Sulfolobus sp. A20: one gene and its partners. The protein of the gene in region 4 binds, or shares a complex with, the protein of the main gene of each other region. Links are inferred from orthologs where the notes say so. Each region holds a gene or a part of one and is shown on either strand. Other genes may lie near its edges. The genes, in order: BFU36_RS05120, BFU36_RS05475, BFU36_RS05470 and BFU36_RS04065.

Region 1 (5,198 bases), 180 kb from region 4 along the record:
GGTAGTCACGCTTTAACTTTATCCATAGCCATCCTCTAGCTCCAGCTTGATAAATCGAATCTTTACTTAAGGATTTAACCATCACCCCTTCTGTTCCATCAGATATTGCTTGATAAAAGAATTGTTTCAATACATTTACATTATCCGTCATGATATGGTTAGCTATTTTTACTTTATCATTATTTTTTACAATAGCTTCTAAAATTTTCCTTCGATCTTGCAAAGGTCTATTAGTATAATCTTCGTCGTTATATAGCATTAGGTCAAATAAAAACACGTTAACCGGGTAACTCTTAATAGCTTCATGAATATCAGATTTTCTCTTTCTATGCATTAGCTCTTGAAATGGTCTAATTTCTCCACTCTCTGGATCTATAGCTACAATCTCACCCTCAATTATGAACTTGTCTCCATCTATAAACTCACTAATGTAATCTACGACATCTGGGTACTGTGAGGTTATGTTTTCTAATCTTCTGGAAAAGATATAGATTTTATTCCCATCCTTGTGTATTTGAGCTCTTTCCCCATCATATTTATAGTCAACTAAGGCTAAACCACCAACTTTTTTCAATATTTCCTCTGGATCTGAGAGCCTTTCTGCTAACATTGGTCTAATAGGAATTCCTGCCTCAGGCTTGACAGTTTTTAATGCTTCAATGCCGTTTTCCATTAGAATTTTTGCAATGTTACCTAGGTCAGCTCTAACGTTATATGCTCTTTCTATTATTTCTGAATTATTTTGCCCACCTCCAAATGCAATAGCTAAAGCATCTATAATTGTTGCATCACCTATTCCAACTCTTAGTCTGCCTTCAACGAATCTTACTAAGAATTTAGCTTCTAGTGGATCTGCCTTTTTTAGCAATCCAGCCAGTAACCTAATTTTTAAATCTCTACTGCCTTCGCCAGTTGTTAATGCTATCTTACTTAGCGTAGAGTAAGTTTCTTCTAGACTCAATCCTTCATCAGTTTTACCAGTATTCAGAAAACTTAAAATTGAAGAGGATTGTTGTTTACTCTTTAACATTCTAGCTACTTCTCCAAGATCTCCTAACTTTTTGTTTAAACCTTCTACTTCACTCTCTTTAACATTAGTAGCTATACTGATTGCCTTAATAAGGAATTTCTCTCCAATACCTAATTCTGGATAACCCAAGAAGTCTGGCCATAATTTTCCTTGGATAATATAAATTACTTTGTCTACGTTTTCCTTGTCAGCCTTGCTTAACAGATCAGAGAGTAAGGCCGTTAATTGCAATCTTGAGGAAATTTTTTCCAATTTGTCAAAATAATCTGCGATAACTTTAAACTGCATAATACTAATTAGTTTGTGTGACTTAATAATTTTTAAATGATGATACTCGGCAATTCTGAGATGTGAAGAATCAGAGTTACGCTGAAAAATTGGATATTTTCTTGTATTTAATTTTTATTTAAAACATCTTTAACCGCTTTTCTTACTGCATCTTTAGAGGTAAGTTTTGGTTTCCAACCCAACTTTTTTATCTTAGTTATATCTAATAGCATAAACCTCACATCACCGGGCCATCCTCTACCTTCTCCTGCGTCCTCATATATAATTTTAGGATTGACGTTCATCTCACTCATAACAATATTTGCTATTTCGTCCACAGTAATCCAATCTTCATTTCCCACATTATATACATTAAAAGTATTATTATCCCTAGTTTCTAGTACGAAGAATGCTTCAATTAGATCATCTATGTAAAGGTAACTTTTTCTTTGCTTTCCATTCCCTAAGATTTTCAATACGTTAGGGTTACTCTTTAACTTATTTACGAAATCAATAATTACTCCATGCGTAACTCTGCCACCTATTATATTAGCTAATCTAGTTATAATACTTTTAATACCATATTGCCTAGCATAATAATCCACTATATTTTCGCACAGTAATTTAAATAAACCATAGTTTGAGATGGGTTTTAATTCTGCTGTTTCTGGAGTTGGTATTATATTTGACTCTCCATATACTGTAGACGAAGAAGTAAAGATTACTTTTAGCGCATCTTTTTTCCTAGCCAGTTCCATAACATTCAACGTAACTCTTACATCTCTCTCAAAATGTTCTAAAATATTTGTCATTGACGACTTGACATCAGGGTGTGCAGCAAGATGATAAAAAATTGCACCCTTTTCTATTTCGTTAAATTCATTCGTTATAGGTATCCTAAGATCATATTTCATAGTTTTAGCATCTCTATTTATATAATTTCCTAGGGAAAAGTCATCTATTACTACGACTTCTGAACCTTTTTTTATTAGATGGTCTGTTAAATGTCCTCCTATGTATCCTGCTCCTCCGAGAATAACATACAAAGTTAGATCACAGATGATTATTAGCATAATTATTTATTAAAGTAAAGGACGTGAAAGTTGTAACTTTCCAATCAGTTATTCCTATTTTTCTCTACCTTAGCTACGATATTATTAAAAATTAACTTAATTGTATAATTCTTACTTTTTATTTTCTTTACTGAAATTATAAGATTTACCTTCTTGTCCCTAGGATACTTTTTATCTTTTATTATTATTGGGTCTAATCCCAGATTTTTTGATTCAGTTAAAATATCTTCTATGGTAATTTTATACTGGATTTTTCTAACTCTTCTACCTTTAGATCTGCTGTTTGATAAGAAATATGAAGGCCAAATAACTATTCTGTTTTCATCTTTAAGATCCCTTAGACTCATCTCTAACCAACACTGCATTAATAACTCCATCTTGACCTGGTCTAGACTTAACTATTGCAATGCCTGCTTCAGTTCTTATCTTAGCCCCTCTTATAATAATTCCTCTTCTAGCCAGCTCCTTATTGGCAGGAGTTTCAATCACTTCTAATATCTTAACTTTCTTAGCAGTATTATTAGCAGGATCTATTAGGTTGGCAAAGCTTGCATACTTTAACCTCACTTTAAAATTACCACCTAATATTCTTTCTTTAACTCTCGTATCTTCAGATGAGATGGTAGTAAATGTAGGAGGGCTGCCAATTTCATATTTTCTCTTATCTCTATTTTTTCCCTTTAACCCGCCAGATATTTTTCTATTGTCTGGGCCTTGATAAAATCCCATAATTAACGCCGAGTTTAAAATCTAGATCACAAGAATAAAAACTTAAGCCCCAAAGTTACGTTTTCTTTTTTGATATGATCTAATGGCTCTCCATAAATCTATTTTTCTAAACTCTGGCCAATAAGCTTCGCAGAAGAAGAGTTCTGAGTATGCTATATGCCACAATAAGAAATTACTTATTCTAACTTCCCCTGAAGTTCTAATAACCAGATCAATGTCTCCTAGTTCACTATCATAAAAATACTTTCTAAATAACTCTTCATTTACATCTTCTTTCTTTATTTTTCCATCTTTGTAGTCTTTAATAATTTTTGTTACTGCATCTATAATTTCTTGTCGTCCACCATAACATATTGCCAAAGTTAATTTCCTTTTATAATACCTAGAGGTTTTCTCTATTATTTTATGAATGTATTGCTGCAACTCCAGTGGTAGTTTATCAAGCTTACCTATAGCATTAACTCTTATTTCATATCTATCGATTATAGGATCACTTAATAACTCCTCTAGTCCTCTCCTTATATAACTTAATACTATAGACAGTTCCTCAGTGCTTCTCTTCTCACAGTTTTCAGTTGAAAGCGCGAATACAGTTATGTTTTGAATCCCTAGATTAAGTAACCAAATTAAAACTTCTTTCAATTTCCTATATCCATAAAAGTATGCATCGCCAAGAGAAAGATTATTTAATCTAGCCCATCTTCTGTTTCCGTCTGGTATGATCCCCACATGCTTAGGTAGGGGCCCATCTTTTATTTCTCTCCATAATGTCATTTCATAAATTTTATATATCGGCCTTAAGACTAATCTTTTTAGCTTCTCTTTTGCCATAACTCTTCTATTGCTAGCATATACGTCTTTACACCTATATATATTTCATCCAAACTGATTTTTTCTTGATCTGTATGTTCTAAAGAAGAATTGCCAGGTCCATATCCTGCTATATTATAGCAGATCTTATTTAAAATGTTCATGTCACTAGTTCCTGCCTTTCTAACTAATCTAGGCTTAAGTTGTTGTTTTAATAAAGCTCTCATTAAAGATTTTACTACATCGTTATTTGTGCTTACTTTTACTGGTGGTGTTTCATCGATTACTTTAATTTCACACTCCTTAAAAATATTCTGAACTTCGTCAAGTATTCTATCTCTATTATCATTAATAGCATATCTAATATCTAAGTGTAGATACACTTTAGAGGGGGTCACGTTAAATGTATCACCTGCATTTATAACTGTTGGGACAATTGAAACTTTATCGAATTTTTCGGGTGGTTTGTATATTTCTAATATTTTTTTAGAAATATCTACTATTAAATTATTTCTTGCTGAAGATGAGTGTTCTGAGTTACCATAGCATTGAATATCAAGTTGAATGGATCCTCTATACTCTATTACTATGTCAGTAGTATTTGTTGGTTCCCCTACTATACAATGTCTATAGTTCGAGCTAAGGGAAACTAACTCTCTGGCACCTATGCTAGTGCTTTCTTCATCCGTGAGTGCAGCTACTGTAACTTTTATTCCTCTTTCATTAAGTAACCATGCAGCTAAAATCATCCCTACTAGTGGTCCCTTCGCATCAACTGCTCCTCTTCCATAGATTGTCTCACCTTCTTCCTTAGGAGGTATGAAGCCAGGTACTGTATCAACATGAGAGGCTAATAGTACATCTCCTTCGCCAAGTATAAAAGAATTTGATTTAGGTAGTATTTTTAGTTTTAAATTAAGTTGATTTGAAATCTTCTCAAAAAATGCTGTTGAAGTCCTTTCATTTTTAGAGGGCGTGTAAATAGATAAAATATCAAGAAGTAACTCTTTTGCTTTCTGTTTCACTAATTCCTTTTCTTGCAGCATCTGAAGCCCACTCCATATCTGCTTGTGTTATTAAATAAGGTGGTAAAAATCTTATAGTAGAAATTCCTGCCTTTAAGGATAAGACCTTTTCGTCTTGGATTACCTTTATTGCTTGAGAGGGATTAAATCTGAGATCAATTCCGATCATTAATCCTAACCCTCTTATTTCTCTAACTGATTTAAAGTCACGTAATTTTTCTTCGAGTAATTTCATGAATAATCTACCTTTTTCTTCTGCTTGAT
Region 2 (5,275 bases), 250 kb from region 4 along the record:
AAACATTTAGTTTCTCTGACCTCTTGACATGTAGTTTAGTTAGAGATAGTCTAGCCGATTACGTTTACTCTATGACTGATGTGACAAACGGAGGGATAAGGGGAGATGCTTTGGAAATCTCTAGAATGAATAATCTAAGTCTAGTAATAGACGATAAAAAATTCATTTCACTAATAAATTCAAGAGTATATGATATGTTAAAAATGCTTGATATTGATCCATTTGGAATTTCAATAGATTCTATTTTAATTTTTACTTATAAAGAAGATATTGTAATCGATAAGCTAAGAGAACATGGAATAAGAAGTGATGTAATAGGATATGTAGATGATCTTAAAAAATACCCTATAATAACTATTGATGGAAGAGAACTAAATCCCCAATTCAGAGAAAGTCCTTATACTCCTATAAAGAAATATATTGGAAATAATACGAAGTTTTCAGTTGAAGAAATCTCTAAAAGGCTAGACTACGCGATAGAAGAAGCTAAAAGGAAAATAGATGATATATTGAAAAACTTAAAAGCCAGTTTTACATAGACCATACAAGTTGATAGTTAATGAGTCAGCAGTTTAAATACGTTGTTAGAATTTTCGGTCAAGACGTAGATGGTACTATGAAACTGCCTTATGCCTTAGCAATGGTAAAGGGTATAGGATATAATACGGCAAAAGCTATAATATATAAGCTGGGATTAGATCAAAACGCGAGACTAGGTGAACTCTCTGATGCTGATTTGAAGAAGATTGAGAGTGCTTATGCTGAACACTTAATAAAGGGTTTACCAAGCTGGATATATAATAGAAGAAGGGATTATGATACTGGCATTGATCTACATTTAGTTACCTCAGACTTGATATTCTACGTTAGGAATGATATTGAAAGAGAGAAAAGAAATAAGAGTTGGAGAGGAGTGAGACATTCACTAGGATTAAAAGTTAGAGGACAGAGAACTAGAACTACAGGTAGAACCGGAATGACAATAGGAGTAAGCAAAAAGAAAACCGCGCAACCACAACAACAGTCCAAATCACAACAAGGGTGAAAATAAATGGGAGATCCTAAAAAGAGCAGGAAGAAATGGGAAACTCCCGGTCATCCTTGGATTAAAGATAGATTAAGGCATGAGCAAGAATTACTTGGAAGATATGGATTAAGAAACAAGCGTGAAATTTGGATTGCCCAAACTATAATAAGGAATTTTAGGCATCAAGCTAGATCTTTACTTGCATTACCTCCGGCAGAGAGACTAGTTAGGGAGAAGCAATTAGTAGGTAAGTTAGCTAAAATTGGACTGCTTAAAGGTGAAAACTCTACTGTTGATGATATTCTAAGTTTAACCGAAGAGAATCTCTTAGAGAGAAGATTACAAACATTAGTTTACAAAAAGGGTTTAGCTAATACTGTATATCAAGCAAGGCAATTGATAGTTCATGGTCATATAGCGATAGGGGGAAAGAGAGTAACATCTCCGGGTTATATTGTTAGTGTAGATGAGGAAGATTTAATAGATTATTACGCAACTTCTCCATTCAAGTCAAATCCACCCGTAACTCAGAAACAGATTGGTGAGGCAAATGTCGAGCAGGCGTGAAATTAGATGGGGCGTAGCTCACATCTACGCTTCTCAAAATAACACGATAATATCTATAACTGACATTAGTGGAGCTGAAATGATAGCTAAGGCAAGTGGTGGAATGGTAGTAAAGGCTGATAGAGAAAAACCATCTCCCTACGCAGCAATGCTAGCTGCAAATAAGGCTGCTAGTGAAGCACTAGAAAGAGGTATAATGGCACTTCACATAAAGGTAAGAGCTCCGGGAGGATATGGGAGTAAGACCCCTGGGCCTGGTGCTCAACCAGCTATAAGGGCATTAGCTAGGGCAGGATTCATAATTGGTAGGATAGAAGATGTTACACCTATACCTCATGACAGCATTAGAAGACCTGGAGGAAGAAGAGGAAGAAGAGTCTAAAGGGGAATTGTTTTTATGCCAATAAAATTAGTTTATAAGGATGATAGAAGAGTTCATTTAATATTTGAAAAATATCCTTTAGAATTCGTTAATGCATTAAGAAGAGCTTCTATGTTATATGTGCCTGTAATGGCTGTTGATGAGGTGTATTTCATAGAGAACACGAGTCCTTTATATGATGAAATTTTAGCCCATAGACTTGGGCTAATTCCTTTCAACTCTAATGAGGCAATAGATCATTATAGACCACCAGAGGAATGCATAGAATGTACTGAAAATTGTGAAAACTGTTATGCAAAGATATACATTGAAGTAGAGGCTACGAATGGTCCATTAATGTTATATACTAAGGATATAAAGACGGAAGACCCTAGTGTTACGCCAATTTCTAATGAAATTCCAATAGTCCTTCTAGGGCCTAACCAAAAGATCTCACTAGAGGCGAGATTAAGATTAGGTTACGGAAGAGAACATGCAAAGTTTATACCAGTAAGCCAAGCTGTTTCTAGGTATTATCCAAAAGTAGAAATAATAGGTAATTGTGAGGAAGCAGTAAAGGTTTGCCCAGAAGGAGTCTTTGAAATGAAAGAAGGCAAATTAGAAGTAAAGAACGAAATGGCTTGTACCCTATGTGAAGAATGTATAAAACGTTGTAACGGTCAAATTAGAATTTCAGCAGTAGAAGATAAGTATATTTTGGAAATTGAGAGTGTGGGATCGCTTAAACCAGAGAGAATTTTAATAGAGGCTGGCAAAAGCATTATTAAAAAGATTGAAGAATTTGAGAGGAAGTTCAAAGAGGTGGTTAAGTGATGAATAAAACTGGAAGTACTAATATTACGATCAGAAAGCTTGTTAGTAAGCTAAAAAAGGAGAAGAAAGCAATTTGGAGAAAGGTAGCTGAGGAGTTATCCCTGCCTTCGAGAAAGAGACCTTATATAAATATATATAAAATAAATAAGTATACTAAGCCCAATGAGATAGTTGTTGTTCCAGGTAAGGTTTTAGGTATAGGAAAGCTGGACCATCCAGTAACTGTTATAGCATTAGATTTCTCCTCTTCTGCTTTAAGGAAAATTAAGGAAGCTGGAGGACAAGTTATGAGTTTTAATAAAGCATTAGAAACTTTTAAAGACTTTAAGGGTAAGAGTGTGAGGTTGATGAAACAATGAGCCAAACGCAAGTGCAACACCAAAATGATATTGTGATTATAAATGCGGAAGGGCAGATATTAGGTAGGATGGCTAGTATGATTGTGAGGTTATTAAAGGATGGAAAGAAAGTGGTTATTGTTAATACAGAAAAAGCGATTATAAGTGGAGAAAAAACCCGAGTAGTTGAATCCTATAGGTTACTCTTTAACGTAAGAACGTTATTTAATCCATATAAAAACGGGATAAGAAGACCTAGATCACCTATAAACATTGTTAAGAGAACTATTAGGGGAATGTTGCCTAAAAGTGGCAAAGGTCGTAGAATGTTGAAGAATGTTAAGGCTTATATTGGAGTGCCAAGAGAATTTGAGGGGAAGCAGTTTATTAAATTCCCTGAAGCAGATATAAGTAGACTTAAAGGTAAGTATGTCACAGTAGAGGTTGTGGCAAAAGAATTAGGGTGGTCTGGATGAGTCAACAAGAGCAAGTGATTATAACGAGCGCTAGAAGGAAGATGGCCAGAGCTACATGTTATTTATATCCCGGCAAAGGTAGGGTGTACGTAAATAAGACTCCTATAGAATTAGTTCCAATAGAGATGGTTAGATTAAAAATAATGGAGCCGTTACTACTCGCTGGTGAAAACGTTAGATCTAAAATTGATTGCTGGATATTTACTAGCGGAGGAGGAATCATGGGTCAAGCGGATGCTGCTAGAATGGCACTAGCTAGGGCAATTCTTAAGTATACAAATAGTGATGAATTAGCTAAAATTTATAGATCATATGATAGGACTATGTTAGCCGGAGATCCAAGACAAACAGAATCAGAGAAGTGGATGAGATACAGTGCAAGAAGGTGGAGGCAAAAGTCATATAGGTGATATGGTATGATCATACCTATAAGATGTTTTACATGTGGTTCGTTAATAGCAGATAAGTGGGAAATCTTTATCAATAGAGTGAATACGGGAGAAGATCCCGGGAAAGTTTTAGACGATCTAGGCGTTAAAAGATATTGTTGTAGGAGGATGTTCCTCTCACATGTAGATATAATACACGAAATCATACACTATACTAGACCTATTTAGGGGGAGATGAGTTGGCTGAAAAGGAAGAAAAAGAAGGAGAATTGACAGAAGCTGAAAAAGAAGAACTTAGAAAGTCAGAGAAAGGAGCCATAATTGAATTATTAGTTCCAGTAGATACTTACCTATCAGCTGGAGTTCATATAGGTACTCATAGTTGTACTAAAAATATGGAAAAATTCATTTATAGGGTAAGACCGGAAGGACTATATGTACTAGATGTAAGGAAGATAGATGAACGTATTAGGGTAGCGGGTAGGTTCTTGGCTAGGTATGAGCCTCAAGACGTAGTTGCTGTAGCAGCTAGACCTTATGCTTATAGACCAGTTCAGAAATTTGCGGAAGTAATTGGAGGTAAGGCATTAGTAGGCAGAGTAATACCTGGTACGTTTACAAACCCCTATTTATCGACGTACTTAGAACCTAAGGTATTATTAGTCTCTGATCCAAGAACAGATGTTCAAGCAATAAAGGAGGCGTCAAAAGTAGGAATACCTATAGTAGCCTTTGCCGATACTGATGCTAAAGTTGACTTTGTAGATTTAATAATCCCGGCTAATAACAAAGGAAGAAAGTCATTAGCCTTACTGTATTGGCTTTTAGCTAGACAAGTACTTAGAGAAAGAAGAGTTATCCCGCCAGATGGAGATCTGGCCGTACAAGTGAATGAGTTCGAGATGAGGTTATCTGAATGAAAAGATTACCGGCAGTTGCTGGCTCGTTCTATGAGGCTGACCCAGTTAAGTTAAAAGCACAAATAGAGTGGTCTTTTAAGCATCAAGTTGGACCAGGATACTTACCTAAAATACCACAAAAAAAGGGACCTAGAGATAATTTATTTTTTGTTGTTCCTCACGCGGGTTATATTTATAGTGGGCCAGTAGCTGCTTATTCATATTATCATTTAGCATCAGAAGGAAAGCCAGATACTGTGATAATTTTAGGCCCTAATCATTCTGGTCTAGGTTCTTACGTTTCTGCTTGGCCTAAGGGAGAATGGATAACTCCTTTAGGTAATGTAACGATCGATGAAGACATATTGCTTCAGTTAGTTAAGG
Region 3 (3,391 bases), 250 kb from region 4 along the record:
ATCTAGGATAGACTTATCTTCATCTATTTCTTCTCTAACTAATTTAAATGGGCTGGTAGTGTTTCCTTTCATTAACTCGTTTAGATAATCATCAACTAGCCTCTGAACGCAGTACTCATTTTCACAATCATATAGTTTATCAAAAGAAGCCTTAATATTAGGTGGCAATTCAGACCCTATATTCACTATTTTCAAGTGGTAAAAAAGTTATAGTATTTTTACAATTTTACGGTAAATCGCTCTCATTTACGTTTATAAATCTTTTTTGAGTTTCTGAAATAATTACTGTAATCTTTTTACAATGCATACAAACAAGCTTATTATTTATAAATATTATTTCTATGGTAAAGATGGACCTAGAGGGTATTGTACGTAAACTATATCCTGACTTAGAAAGAGCTAGAGAAAAACTCATTGAAGAACTAAGATTTTACAAAGGAGTTAATTACAATGCTGAGGAAGTGAGTAAGATAATTATACGTGAGGTTATTAACTCGCTTAAAGCCGACAAGTTGTACTCGTTTCCTAAAACTGGTATAACAGCTGGAGAAGCTGGTTTAGGTTCGAGAGGAGTGGGGGATAATTTAATTCATTTGAAATTATTTGAACTAACTGGTAAGAAAAAAGAGGAATTCGACGATGCTGGAGTTAAAGACAATATTGTAATAGCAGTCGACGGTATACATTCTAGATTATCATATTTCCCTTTTTTAGCGGGTTTTTATGCAACTAAAGCAACGCTTAGAGATATATTAGTAAAGGGAGCTTATCCGATAGGTTTACTAGTTGACATACATCTTTCAGATGATAGCGATGTTGGAATGCTGATTGACTTCGAAGCAGGAGTAAATACTGTAAGTTTAGCATTAAACGTACCAATTCTTGCAGGAAGTACATTAAGAATAGGAGGGGATTTAGTAATAGGGGAAAGAATAAGTGGCGGAGTTGGTGCTGTAGGAATATTAAAATCCCGCGATTTCTCTAGGAAGAATATAAGGAAAGGCATGAAGATAATTATGACTGAAGGAAATGGGGGAGGAACTATCGCAACAACAGCAATATTTAACGGTATTCCTGAAGTTGTTACAGAAACATTTAGTTTCTCTGACCTCTTGACATGTAGTTTAGTTAGAGATAGTCTAGCCGATTACGTTTACTCTATGACTGATGTGACAAACGGAGGGATAAGGGGAGATGCTTTGGAAATCTCTAGAATGAATAATCTAAGTCTAGTAATAGACGATAAAAAATTCATTTCACTAATAAATTCAAGAGTATATGATATGTTAAAAATGCTTGATATTGATCCATTTGGAATTTCAATAGATTCTATTTTAATTTTTACTTATAAAGAAGATATTGTAATCGATAAGCTAAGAGAACATGGAATAAGAAGTGATGTAATAGGATATGTAGATGATCTTAAAAAATACCCTATAATAACTATTGATGGAAGAGAACTAAATCCCCAATTCAGAGAAAGTCCTTATACTCCTATAAAGAAATATATTGGAAATAATACGAAGTTTTCAGTTGAAGAAATCTCTAAAAGGCTAGACTACGCGATAGAAGAAGCTAAAAGGAAAATAGATGATATATTGAAAAACTTAAAAGCCAGTTTTACATAGACCATACAAGTTGATAGTTAATGAGTCAGCAGTTTAAATACGTTGTTAGAATTTTCGGTCAAGACGTAGATGGTACTATGAAACTGCCTTATGCCTTAGCAATGGTAAAGGGTATAGGATATAATACGGCAAAAGCTATAATATATAAGCTGGGATTAGATCAAAACGCGAGACTAGGTGAACTCTCTGATGCTGATTTGAAGAAGATTGAGAGTGCTTATGCTGAACACTTAATAAAGGGTTTACCAAGCTGGATATATAATAGAAGAAGGGATTATGATACTGGCATTGATCTACATTTAGTTACCTCAGACTTGATATTCTACGTTAGGAATGATATTGAAAGAGAGAAAAGAAATAAGAGTTGGAGAGGAGTGAGACATTCACTAGGATTAAAAGTTAGAGGACAGAGAACTAGAACTACAGGTAGAACCGGAATGACAATAGGAGTAAGCAAAAAGAAAACCGCGCAACCACAACAACAGTCCAAATCACAACAAGGGTGAAAATAAATGGGAGATCCTAAAAAGAGCAGGAAGAAATGGGAAACTCCCGGTCATCCTTGGATTAAAGATAGATTAAGGCATGAGCAAGAATTACTTGGAAGATATGGATTAAGAAACAAGCGTGAAATTTGGATTGCCCAAACTATAATAAGGAATTTTAGGCATCAAGCTAGATCTTTACTTGCATTACCTCCGGCAGAGAGACTAGTTAGGGAGAAGCAATTAGTAGGTAAGTTAGCTAAAATTGGACTGCTTAAAGGTGAAAACTCTACTGTTGATGATATTCTAAGTTTAACCGAAGAGAATCTCTTAGAGAGAAGATTACAAACATTAGTTTACAAAAAGGGTTTAGCTAATACTGTATATCAAGCAAGGCAATTGATAGTTCATGGTCATATAGCGATAGGGGGAAAGAGAGTAACATCTCCGGGTTATATTGTTAGTGTAGATGAGGAAGATTTAATAGATTATTACGCAACTTCTCCATTCAAGTCAAATCCACCCGTAACTCAGAAACAGATTGGTGAGGCAAATGTCGAGCAGGCGTGAAATTAGATGGGGCGTAGCTCACATCTACGCTTCTCAAAATAACACGATAATATCTATAACTGACATTAGTGGAGCTGAAATGATAGCTAAGGCAAGTGGTGGAATGGTAGTAAAGGCTGATAGAGAAAAACCATCTCCCTACGCAGCAATGCTAGCTGCAAATAAGGCTGCTAGTGAAGCACTAGAAAGAGGTATAATGGCACTTCACATAAAGGTAAGAGCTCCGGGAGGATATGGGAGTAAGACCCCTGGGCCTGGTGCTCAACCAGCTATAAGGGCATTAGCTAGGGCAGGATTCATAATTGGTAGGATAGAAGATGTTACACCTATACCTCATGACAGCATTAGAAGACCTGGAGGAAGAAGAGGAAGAAGAGTCTAAAGGGGAATTGTTTTTATGCCAATAAAATTAGTTTATAAGGATGATAGAAGAGTTCATTTAATATTTGAAAAATATCCTTTAGAATTCGTTAATGCATTAAGAAGAGCTTCTATGTTATATGTGCCTGTAATGGCTGTTGATGAGGTGTATTTCATAGAGAACACGAGTCCTTTATATGATGAAATTTTAGCCCATAGACTTGGGCTAATTCCTTTCAACTCTAATGAGGCAATAGATCATTATAGACCACCAGAGGAATGCATAGAATGTACTGAAAATTGTGAAAACTGTTATGCAAAGATATACATTGAAGTAGAGGCTACGAA
Region 4 (5,426 bases):
GAGCTCCTCTATGTCACTTTCTTTGATCTCCCTATATCTTAAAAAATCGAAAATACCTAATCCTCTTTTTTCTTCTGGTTGACTAACATTTACTTCATCATTTCTTTTCGAACCCTCTGCTTGCTCCTCTTTCTTTTCCTCGATTTGCGGAACTATCTGTTGTAATTCAGCCTTTTCTGGCTTTTCCTCACTAGTAGCTCTTTCTTTATTTTCCCCCTTAATTTTGTCAGCAAAACTGGAAAAAGCTTTTTTTAATTTGTCAAAACAATTTATTCACCTTGTTGTTTGGCGGCAGCTTGCTGAATCTGATTTAAAATATCTACTATCTGATTATAAGTATCTGCTGCCTTCTGAAGTTCATTATTTAGACTCTGTGCTGCTTTTTCTAATTCATCCTTCTTTTTATCTAAAATCTTTACTGCGTCATCTGGGCTCACTTCCGCATAATAACTTAAACCTAAGTGGATTATTATTTTATCAACAGTTGCTCCATTGACTTTAACTAAGGCATATCCCTTTTTATCGAGAAACATCATCATTTGAGGGTTTCCTCCCTTTTTCATCTCTTCAATAGCCTGCTTAGCTGAATCTACGGAACTTAATGAATCTAATATCTCCAATTGAGTCTTCTGAAGAGAGTCTATATATTTTCTTAAATAATCCGCCTGCGCTATTAAGTCCTCTAACGAAATAGCTCCTTGATTTTGACTCATATTTCTCACACTATAATCTTTTCCAATTTTCCAATCTCTTTTACTCTTTTATCTATAACTTCTTCTTCCTTTAGCTCTCTTATTTCCTCTATTTTTATGTTATATCTTTTAATTTTGTTCTTACTACCAAAATAGGAATAAATATATTCAGTAGCTTGTTTTTCATTTAAAGCTCTAATTACTTTAACAAATTTTCTCCTTTCTGGGTAGTGTGATTCTCCAAATAGCGCGGTTCCCTTAATTAGGTAATATTTTATTTCACTCATCTCATTCACCTAATGCTTTTTGGATTCTTAAAATCTCTGGACCCGTAGTAGAAGATCCTACCAAGGCCCCTTTATCATTTGCTATTAATCCGCTCCTTATAAAAACGCTACCAAAGTTCACGGTACCAATATCTATTTTTACTTTAAATAATTTTTCTAATTCCTTTAATTCTTCTTCGCTCGCGTTAATATGAACTAGTCCCCCCTTGTTAGTTACCACACCGACTGATCCTACGGTAATCATTTGAGCAATTCTCGTCTTCTTTATCTCATCTACTCCTAAAGTCTCCTTTATTACTTTTTCTTCCGCATTTGTAAATTCTGGATAAATAACTGCTCCATTATTATTAGTTAGTATTGTATTTCCTAGCGCTGTGACTCTAGAATTTAGGACCTCTACTCTACAATCCTTTAAATTTTCTTTAAGAATTTTTAATTCGTCAGATGTAGTAGTTTTAGGTAAAAGTATTCCATTATCATTGCCTGTAATATAGATACCTATGATAAAGCTTCGTGAAATTTCTGCCTCAATTATCTCAGTATTTAAAATCTCAGATATGGCATCCTTTACCTCTTTTTCAACACCTTTAGGAACTATTGTATATTTATTATTAGTAAAAATATAAACGCCTATATTGTCTGTCCCAAAAATTGACACTCTTTTTATATTCATTTACTCTTAATAGCGGGTCTAACAAGATATATTTTTTCTCCTATCTTGGTTACAACAATTCTAACTTTGCCTTGAACCTTATCACTTCCATTCCTTGTTACAATCCTAGGTAATAATGGGTCTACTACAACTCTTTCAGCATTAAAGTGTCTTCTGACTATTTCTCTTATCGTGTTAACAGCTCTCCTACTTCTAATGTTTCTTCTTCCCATCTTTACTCTTCTTAGATTTACTACCATTTCAAAATTATCCTTCTCCTTCATTTATTTACACCTTTAACTTATTTCTTCTCCAATTTCTTCTCAGTGGGTTAAATCTAACTTTTCCTCCCGTTTTTAAAACTACCCATATTGGAATGGGTACGTTTGATTTCATTGCCTTACCTAGTCTTATCTTTTTGCCTAATGGTTTGTTTCTACTCATTTCCATCCCCTCTCCTTTATCTGTATCTTGAAGTCACGTTTATTCTGCTCAGAAATTTGTGCTAATATTTGTTTTAGCTCCTCATCCGTTATTGGAACTTTTATTCTCCCAGACTGTGCTAAAGCTATTAGTTGATTCTCTAATGATTCAGCTAATTCTGGCTTTACCAGCTTTACGTTATTAAGTCTTAATCTGGCTTCAGATGTTAAAATAGCTCTAAGTAAAGCCTCTTTCTGAGCTTCCACCTCAGCTTTCCTTTTTCTCTCTTCCTCCATTCTTCTCTGCTCTTGCATTGCTCTTCTTCTCAATATCTCTTGGAGTTCCTCATCGTCATAATTATCTGGAGAAGACATTTTATCTCACCTTCTATTCTAGATATACTTTCAAAGAAGGATTATTGTCTGCCAACTCTTTAAATATTTCGTATGCTATTTTATCTAGTAGTGCTCTTCCTCTCGGAGTTAATACTCTTCCTTTATTCTTAACTTTCTGCACTAATCCTGCTTTTTCTAATTGTTGTAATATTAACCTATTAGCGTGTCCAGGAGCTCTTACAGATCTTTCTGGTTTAGTTCCTCTTCTCTTACTCCCCCCATAGATTATTTTAGACTTTTCAATTCCAACACTACCATTAACATATACTTTTCTGAGTAGTGATGCAGCCCTAACATACCACCATTCTTCTGGATTATCGGGTACTCTCTCCTTAAAACTTGCAGTTTTGGCGAAAATAGCCCATTCTGGAGGAGATACAGTCTTTACGTTTTCCTTGATATATGATGCAAGCCTTTTTATCAAAATATCATATGGTACCATTTCTGCTGTTATCATTCTAAGACTCAGAAAAGTTTGAGAATATAAGGTTTAAAATTTATTCTTTTTAATTACATATGAGCCACGTATGGGATTTTATGTTTCAAGTTTTCAGCAAATTAAGGAAGGTAAAATCACTGATATTTACTTTGAGAGAACGGTAAAAACATTGGAAAAGCTAGGAATAAAAGAAGCTAAGGTTAGAATGGAGTTTCACTCTTATGGACTTCCAAAAGACTATCAGTGGGCAGTCTTCAGTGGATTGGAAGAGATTATTGAGCTTCTTGAAGGGATTCCAGTTACTGTCTACGCTATGCCTGAGGGAACTTTATTTAAAGAAATAGAGCCAGTAATGATAATTGAAGGTAATTATTTAGATTTCGGAATCTATGAAACAGCCATCCTAGGCATTTTAAGACATTACTCTAGCATTACTACAAAGGCAGCTAGGATCAAATCTCTCGCAATGGATAAAACCATATTTTACTTTGGTCTTAGATCATTACATCCCGCAATAGCTCCTATGGCAGATAGGGCAGCGTATATCGGCGGAATTGATGGTGTTTCTGGAGCTATGAGTAAAGAATACTTAGGCGTTAATCCTTCCGGCACTATGCCTCACGCATTAATGTTAGTAGTGGGAGATAATGTTACGGCTTGGAAGGCATTTGATGAAGCTATGGGACCAGAAGTACCCAGAATAGTTTTAGTCGATACATTTGAAGATGAGAGAACTGAGGCGTTAAAAGCTGCTAACTTGCTGGGTGATAAATTATATGGTATTAGACTAGACACCCCTTCCAGCAGAAGGGGTAATTTTAAGAAAATAATTCAAGAAATTAGATGGACCCTAGACATAAATGGCTACAAGCATGTTAAGATATTTGTAAGCGGAGGTATTGATGAGGACGACGTGATTAATTTGAGGGATCACGTTGATGGTTTCGGAGTAGGTACTAGCATATCTTTTCCACCCAGTGTAGATTTCAGTGCGGATATTGTAGAAAAGTACATTAATGGAAAATGGGTTCCCTTCACAAAGAGGGGGAAGTGGCCAGGTGCTAAACAAGTTTATAGATGCGGAAAACTAGAGGACGTTATTACTCTCCTAGATCAGAAGTCGCCTAATGATCAATGCAGACCATTGCTTGAGAAATATATTGATAATGGTAAAGTCGTAAAACATCTACCTTCAGCTAAAGAAATAAGAGAATATGTAATTTCGCAATTGAAAGATATTATTAGCTAACAATTTGTACTTCTTTTAAGTTTTCTAAGCTTCTGTTAAATGCTATTTCAGTAATAGGCTCCATTCTTCTGATAGCGTTATATAACCTTAAGTTGAATGTTCTTACTATTGCTAATAATGATGGTGATTTTATTTCTTTAGTTATCTCTTCCGATATTAACGTCTCCGTTATTAGGACTCTTCTTAAGGTTCTTAATTCCTCCATAACCTCATTTATTAATATAATATCCTCTTTGGATAGTACCTTAACTGAGTGGTCAATGACCGATGAAGTCTGTTCTATGTAAATGTTCATCTTATCCCATAGTTTTCTGAGCTCTTCTAAATCTGGAGGATGTAGTGACAACAAGTCTAATGCTATTTCACTAATTTCGTCTGCAGCTTCCTCTATTGCCTTTATCAATATTCTATTACCTACTATTTGTATTCTCTTCACGCCTATCATATAGGCTAAACTTCTATTCATCTGAGCTAACAATAGTTGTCTTAATGCAAGGTAGTACAATCTATCTATTTCCTTCTCCAGCTCGACAACCTCCTGGAGAAAAGTTCTACTCCCTTCCTTTATCCCTAAGTCCAGATAATGGAGCATTTGTTTTATAGAATTTGATAACCTATTTATTAAATTATTCATCGTATATTTCGTGGGATCTAAGAAGGATTGTATCTGAATATAATCAGTCGATTGAGACACTATTTCCAATCCTATCAAATTCCTTATCGAGTCTTTAATTTTTCTCAAAATATCTTCAGTAAAAGCCCCAGTTTTGCTTTCAATATCTATTCTGTCATATCCTAAAATATATAAGGAGTAAATCACTCTCCCCATCAATTCTGATGGGGTTGAGTTGCTCTGAATTATCACCTTCATTTCTTTTACGTTACTCTCAGCCTTCAAGTTTGGAGGATATACCTTAAGGCTTCCGTCTTCATCTACTTCTAGATAAACGCTTTCACCGGGACTAAGTCCTACTTCCTTTACCCATTCTGCAGGTAACGAAACCATGAGCGTAGATTTTCCGAATTTTTGAACCCTCCTAACTTCCATTATATACTACCTCCATGATGTATTGTATAATTCTAAGCTTATAAAAGTAGTTTTAAACAATACTATACTGTTTTAACTTCGGGTATTTCTCCAAACATGTTGGATAATACTGGGTTACCATGAGTAGGAATTAATCTTACACCGTATGGTCTACGTTTTACGTGTTGAATATAATATATATCTTTTAATAAATTTTCATATATAGATAAATTGGAATATACGCCAACCATATCAATTCCGG

Evidence for each region.
Region 1: BFU36_RS04065 (region 4) and BFU36_RS05120 share a complex: the UniProt entries of both Methanocaldococcus jannaschii proteins name them as parts of the 30S ribosomal subunit. The link is inferred for Sulfolobus sp. A20 from one-to-one orthologs.
Region 2: BFU36_RS04065 (region 4) and BFU36_RS05475 share a complex: the UniProt entries of both Methanocaldococcus jannaschii proteins name them as parts of the 30S ribosomal subunit. The link is inferred for Sulfolobus sp. A20 from one-to-one orthologs.
Region 3: BFU36_RS04065 (region 4) and BFU36_RS05470 share a complex: the UniProt entries of both Methanocaldococcus jannaschii proteins name them as parts of the 30S ribosomal subunit. The link is inferred for Sulfolobus sp. A20 from one-to-one orthologs.

Annotation. Positions count from the first base shown.
Region 1 is NZ_CP017006.1:920,761-925,958, forward strand. What follows is about bases 1,399-4,143. They hold BFU36_RS05120 (30S ribosomal protein S8e), read right to left. Parts: upstream 3,100-4,143; coding sequence 2,698-3,099; downstream 1,399-2,697. Other genes in these bases: BFU36_RS05110 (NAD-dependent epimerase/dehydratase family protein), read right to left, coding at 1,426-2,343; BFU36_RS05115 (signal recognition particle subunit SRP19/SEC65 family protein), read right to left, coding at 2,415-2,717; uppS (polyprenyl diphosphate synthase), read right to left, coding at 3,142-3,930; BFU36_RS05130 (N-acetyl-lysine deacetylase), read right to left, coding at 3,912-4,143. In the rest of the region: BFU36_RS05105 (ATP-dependent DNA ligase), read right to left, coding at 1-1,318; more of BFU36_RS05130, read right to left, coding at 4,144-4,955; lysJ ([LysW]-aminoadipate semialdehyde/glutamate semialdehyde transaminase), read right to left, coding at 4,903-5,198.
Region 2 is NZ_CP017006.1:988,430-993,704, forward strand. Bases 1-2,822 are described here. They hold BFU36_RS05475 (30S ribosomal protein S4), read left to right. Parts: upstream 1-1,051; coding sequence 1,052-1,594; downstream 1,595-2,822. Other genes in these bases: BFU36_RS05465 (AIR synthase related protein), read left to right, coding at 1-539; BFU36_RS05470 (30S ribosomal protein S13), read left to right, coding at 560-1,045; BFU36_RS05480 (30S ribosomal protein S11), read left to right, coding at 1,578-1,976; BFU36_RS05485 (DNA-directed RNA polymerase subunit D), read left to right, coding at 1,992-2,789; BFU36_RS05490 (50S ribosomal protein L18e), read left to right, coding at 2,789-2,822. Outside these bases: more of BFU36_RS05490, read left to right, coding at 2,823-3,148; BFU36_RS05495 (50S ribosomal protein L13), read left to right, coding at 3,160-3,603; BFU36_RS05500 (30S ribosomal protein S9), read left to right, coding at 3,600-4,013; BFU36_RS05505 (DNA-directed RNA polymerase subunit N), read left to right, coding at 4,020-4,220; rpsB (30S ribosomal protein S2), read left to right, coding at 4,232-4,912; amrB (AmmeMemoRadiSam system protein B), read left to right, coding at 4,909-5,275. UniProt on the Methanocaldococcus jannaschii protein: One of the primary rRNA binding proteins, it binds directly to 16S rRNA where it nucleates assembly of the body of the 30S subunit. With S5 and S12 plays an important role in translational accuracy.
Region 3 is NZ_CP017006.1:987,341-990,731, forward strand. The notes cover bases 617-3,391. They hold BFU36_RS05470 (30S ribosomal protein S13), read left to right. Parts: upstream 617-1,648; coding sequence 1,649-2,134; downstream 2,135-3,391. Other genes in these bases: BFU36_RS05465 (AIR synthase related protein), read left to right, coding at 617-1,628; BFU36_RS05475 (30S ribosomal protein S4), read left to right, coding at 2,141-2,683; BFU36_RS05480 (30S ribosomal protein S11), read left to right, coding at 2,667-3,065; BFU36_RS05485 (DNA-directed RNA polymerase subunit D), read left to right, coding at 3,081-3,391. In the rest of the region: BFU36_RS05460 (hypothetical protein), read right to left, coding at 1-186; more of BFU36_RS05465, read left to right, coding at 351-616. UniProt on the Methanocaldococcus jannaschii protein: Located at the top of the head of the 30S subunit, it contacts several helices of the 16S rRNA.
Region 4 is NZ_CP017006.1:741,572-746,997, reverse strand. Bases 1,175-4,147 are described here. They hold BFU36_RS04065 (30S ribosomal protein S19e), read right to left. Parts: upstream 2,907-4,147; coding sequence 2,442-2,906; downstream 1,175-2,441. Other genes in these bases: BFU36_RS04055 (AbrB/MazE/SpoVT family DNA-binding domain-containing protein), read right to left, coding at 4,130-4,147; BFU36_RS04060 (nicotinate phosphoribosyltransferase), read left to right, coding at 2,977-4,137; BFU36_RS04070 (DNA-binding protein), read right to left, coding at 2,072-2,428; BFU36_RS04075 (50S ribosomal protein L39e), read right to left, coding at 1,920-2,075; BFU36_RS04080 (50S ribosomal protein L31e), read right to left, coding at 1,649-1,915. In the rest of the region: signal recognition particle-docking protein FtsY, read right to left, coding at 1-273; pfdA (prefoldin subunit alpha), read right to left, coding at 270-713; rpl18a (50S ribosomal protein L18Ae), read right to left, coding at 719-979; more of BFU36_RS04085, read right to left, coding at 981-1,174; more of BFU36_RS04055, read right to left, coding at 4,148-5,185; BFU36_RS04050 (DUF711 family protein), read right to left, coding at 5,248-5,426. UniProt on the Methanocaldococcus jannaschii protein: May be involved in maturation of the 30S ribosomal subunit.